2 regions of the Actinoplanes friuliensis DSM 7358 genome follow, and region 1 is predicted to be linked to the other one. Evidence: predicted binding sites of a transcription regulator. Region 1 holds the regulator's gene; the other holds the start of a gene.
The links. Region 1 encodes HrcA, which represses chaperone genes, less so after heat shock. Its sites were predicted from a motif close to GGTTNGCACNCTCNNNNNGAGNGTGCNAACC; they were not measured.
Positions count from the first base shown of each region.

Region 1 (2,397 bases):
CGGGCCACGTCCGGCCCGGCGTCATGACCGAGAGTCTTTACTTGATCATCGAAACTGTCATCGGGTAGTTGTACGGCTCGTTGTTGTTCGCCTTGACGCCCGCCACGATGCCGAAGATCGTACCGATCGCCCAGGCCGCCGGGCCGATGATGAAACCGACCAGGGCGCAGGTCAGGACCCAGCCGACGATCGCGATGATCGACCACAGGATCTGGAAGTTCAGCGCCTTGACCGCCTCGGCACGCACGGCCGGCGACTGGTTGCCCTTGGCCAGCAGCGCCACGAGCGGCGCGATCCAGCCCGAGCAGCCACCACCGAGGAAGGCGCCGGCCGCGCCGCCGAAGTGCGCGACGAGGATCCAGGTCTTGTCGTCGTTGGTCGGCGCGTAACCCTGCGGCGGGTAGCCACCGGGCTGCTGACCGTAGGCGCCCGGAGCGCCGTACGGGGTGCCGCCGGGCGGGGGACCGTAGCCGCCCGCACCGGACGATGGCGGCGGGCCGTAGCCACCCGCGCCGGACGACGGCGGGGGACCGTAGCCACCCGCACCGGACGACGGCGGCGGGCCGTAGCCACCGGCGCCGGACGACGGCGGCGGGCCGTAGCCACCAGCGCCCGAGCTGGGCGGCGGTGAGCCGTACGTGGGCGGAGGGGTGCCGTAGGTCGGCGGCTGCGGCGAGCCGTAGGCCGGGGGCGGCGGCGGGGCCGATCCGGGAGCCGGATCGTTACCCGGATAGGGGTTGAGGGGCGCGGTGGGGTCCGAGGGGTTCCCCTCACCGGGCGGGCGCGGCGGTTCAGTCATGTCGCACACGGTAGGACCGCAGGTCGACCGAGGCGAGAGCAACACCCGAGTGAGGTCGGAGAATAGACAGTCGGCTAAGTGGCGCAGGCACTCACGGCCGATCATCGCGCGCGGGGCGGCGGCGACGTAGACTGGCACTCGACTTCAAGGAGTGCCAGAGAGCGGGGAGGGTCGACATGAGTCTCGATGACCGCAAGCTGGAAGTGCTCCGCGCCATCGTCGAGGACTACGTGGCGACCCAGGAGCCCGTGGGCAGCAAGTCGCTGGTCGAGCGGCACCAGCTGGGGGTTTCCCCGGCGACCGTCCGCAACGACATGGCGGTGCTGGAGGAGGAGGGCTACATCCGGCAGCCGCACACCAGTGCCGGCCGGGTGCCCACCGACGCCGGTTACCGGCTCTTCGTCGACCGGCTGTCCCGCGTCAAGGCGCTCAGCCCGGCCGAGCGGCGCGCGATCGAGCGTTTCCTGGTCGGCGCGGTCGACCTGGACGACGTGGTGCACCGCACGGTGCGCCTGCTCGCCCAGCTCACCCGGCAGGTCGCCGTCGTGCAATATCCGAGCCTGGCCCGCTCGTCGGTGCGCCACCTCGAGCTCGTGCCGATCTCCACGACCCGGCTGATGCTCGTCATGATCGCCGACACCGGCCGGGTCGAGCAGCGTCTGGTCGAGCTGCCCGGCGTCACCGCGACCGACGACGTGCTCGACATGCGCCGCAAGATAAACGCCAAGCTCAACGGCGAGAAGCTCTCCGACACCCCGCCGCTGGTGCAGGCACTGGTCGACGAGTGCGACCCTGAGAAGCGCACCACGATGGCCTGTGTGGCATCGGTACTGCTCGAGACGCTCGTCGAACGCAGTGAGGAACGCCTCGCCCTCGCGGGCACCGCGAACCTCACCCGCGGCGGCGTGCTGGACTTCCAGGGGACGCTCCGGCCGGTTCTGGAAGCGCTCGAGGAGGAGGTCATCCTCCTGAAACTGATCGGCGAGGTCGAGCCCAGCACCACCCGGGTCCGCATCGGCGACGAGAACGAGATCGACAACCTGCGGGCGGCGTCCGTGGTGAGCACGGGTTACGGACCGGGCACGACGATCGTTGGTGGGCTCGGCGTCCTCGGACCCACAAGGATGGACTACCCCGGCACGATCGCAACCGTGCGTGCCGTGGCACGCTACGTTGGCGATTTGCTGGCACAAAACTGACGCAACCGCGACGAAGGTCTCCAGCGCTCAGCGCGGGGCAGACATGAGGACTCGAAACCCTGTGGCCAAGGACTACTACGGAATTCTCGGCATCAGCCGCGAAGCCACCGACGACGAGATCAAGCGCGCCTACCGCAAGCTGGCCCGTCAATTCCACCCGGACGTCAACCCGGACCCCGAAGCGCACGAGAAGTTCAAGGACATCAACGCTGCGTACGAGGTCCTCTCCGACGACCAGAAGCGCCAGATAGTCGACCTCGGCGGCGACCCCCTCGCCCCCGGAGGCGGTGGCGGCGGAGCACCCGGCGGCGCCGGCCCCTTTGTGGGCTTCCAGGACATCATGGACGCCTTCTTCGGCACAGCGGCCGGCGGCGGCTCCCGCGGCCCGCGCCCCCGCAC
Region 1 is NC_022657.1:1,716,473-1,718,869, forward strand. Features, by position in the region: gene AFR_RS07940 (DUF4870 domain-containing protein) at 38-799, opposite strand; gene hrcA (heat-inducible transcriptional repressor HrcA) at 976-1,998, shown strand; gene dnaJ (molecular chaperone DnaJ) at 2,060-2,397, shown strand, end outside.

Region 2 (2,397 bases), 2.2 Mb from region 1:
GGTCGTTGCCGACGACCACTTCGAGCATCAGCTCGGGGCGGCCCATGGCGAGTGACCACTCCGCGACCGCGTCGACGAGCCGGCCCAGCACACCCGTGCCGCGCTGCGCTGGTGTGATGTAGACCGCGAAGACCACCGTGGCCCCGGGCTCCTCCGGCAGGACTGTGCCGCCCGCGTGGCCGGTCAGGCGCCCGCCCGGGTCGGCGACGAACTGGGCCAGCTGGCCGCCGGTCGATGCCTGCACGATCCGCCGGCGGTAGTCCGCGTGCGGCCGGGCGGCGGCCTGGGCCAGCGTCTCGAGGAAGGCGAGCGGGCTGTCGGCCAGCATCTCCAGCCGCAGCGCGCGCATCCTGGCCGCGTCCTCGGGGGTGACCCGGTGCACGGTGAGCGGCGGCGCCAGTGTGCTGGTCATGCTGCCCTTGCTACCCGGTCCTCGCGGCAGGGGCAACCAGGATGCCGATATGGGACTTCGCGGGCGGGTCCCGGAGGCGTCCGTTCTGCTTGCACTCGCCCCACCAGAGTGCTAAACAAGGTGTTGGCACTCGCGTCAGGTGAGTGCCAGCAGGTCGGGACGGTGGGGTCACGGCTGCGGCACCGCCATCGGTGCCGGGGTGCGGGACCGGTCGTCGCGGGCTATCCGGCTCGACCTGAGGACGTCACATCGCCAGGTGGTGACGTCCACGGAGTTCAACGTGCGGAATGCGGGCCGGACAGGCCAGGCGCCGCGAATGTCCAGGAGGACACAGCCGTATGGCCAAGATCATCGCATTTGACGAGGAAGCTCGTCGCGGCCTCGAGAGTGGTATGAACCAGCTCGCCGACGCCGTCAAGGTGACGCTCGGCCCCAAGGGCCGCAACGTCGTGCTCGAGAAGAAGTGGGGCGCTCCCACCATCACCAACGATGGTGTGTCGATCGCCAAGGAGATCGAGCTCGAGGGCACCTTCGAGAAGATCGGCGCCGAGCTGGTCAAGGAGGTCGCCAAGAAGACCGACGACGTGGCCGGCGACGGCACGACGACGGCGACCGTGCTGGCCCAGGCGCTGGTCCGTGAGGGCCTGCGCAACGTGGCCGCCGGTGCGAACCCGATGGCGCTCAAGCGGGGCATCGAGGCTGCTGTCGCCTCTGTCTCCGAGGAGCTCACCAAGATCGCGAAGGACGTGGAGACGAAGGAGCAGATCGCCTCCACCGCCTCCATCTCCGCCGGTGACTCCACGGTCGGCGAGATCATCGCTGAGGCCATGGACAAGGTCGGCAAGGAAGGCGTCATCACCGTCGAGGAGAGCAACACCTTCGGTCTCGAGCTCGAGCTCACCGAGGGCATGCGCTTCGACAAGGGCTACATCTCGGCGTACTTCATGACCGACGCCGAGCGTATGGAGGCCGTCTTCGACGACCCCTACATCCTCATCGCGAACAGCAAGATCTCCGCGGTCAAGGACCTGCTCCCCGTCCTCGAGAAGGTCATGCAGGGCGGCAAGCCGCTCATCATCATCGCCGAGGACGTCGAGGGCGAGGCCCTGGCCACCCTGGTCGTCAACAAGGTGCGCGGCACCTTCAAGTCCGTCGCCGTCAAGGCCCCGGGCTTCGGCGACCGCCGCAAGGCCATGCTGGACGACATCGCGATCCTCACCGGTGCGACCGTCGTCAGCGAAGAGGTCGGCCTCAAGCTCGACGCCGCTGACCTGTCCCTGCTGGGCCAGGCGCGCAAGGTTGTCATCACCAAGGACGAGACGACCATCGTCGACGGTGCCGGCAACGCCGAGCAGATCCAGGGCCGGGTCAACCAGATCCGGGCCGAGATCGAGAAGTCGGACTCCGACTACGACCGCGAGAAGCTGCAGGAGCGCCTGGCCAAGCTGGCCGGCGGCGTTGCGGTCATCAAGGTCGGCGCGGCCACCGAGGTCGAGCTCAAGGAGCGCAAGCACCGCATCGAGGACGCCGTCCGCAACGCGAAGGCGGCCGTCGAAGAGGGCATCGTCCCCGGTGGTGGCGTCGCGCTCGTGCAGGCCGGCAAGACCGCGTTCGACAAGCTCGACCTGGTGGGCGACGAGGCCACCGGTGCGAACATCGTCCGCGTCGCGCTGGACGCCCCGCTGCGCCAGATCGCTGTCAACGCCGGCCTCGAGGGTGGCGTCGTCTCCGAGAAGGTGCGCAACCTCGAGCTGGGTCACGGCCTGAACGCCGCGACCGGCGAGTACGTCGACCTCCTGGCCGCGGGCATCATCGACCCGGCCAAGGTCACCCGCTCGGCGCTGCAGAACGCCGCGTCGATCGCCGCTCTGTTCCTCACGACCGAGGCGGTCGTGGCGGACAAGCCGGAGAAGAACCCGGCCCCGGCCGGTGGCCCCGGCGGCGGAGACATGGACTTCTAAGTCCAGCTTTTCAGGAGGGCGGGT
Region 2 is NC_022657.1:8,903,219-8,905,615, reverse strand. Features, by position in the region: gene AFR_RS41090 (GNAT family N-acetyltransferase) at 1-412, opposite strand, end outside; gene groL (chaperonin GroEL) at 751-2,373, shown strand.
Region 2: a site for HrcA is predicted at 534-564, ahead of groL (chaperonin GroEL). Genes of this name have one in related genera too.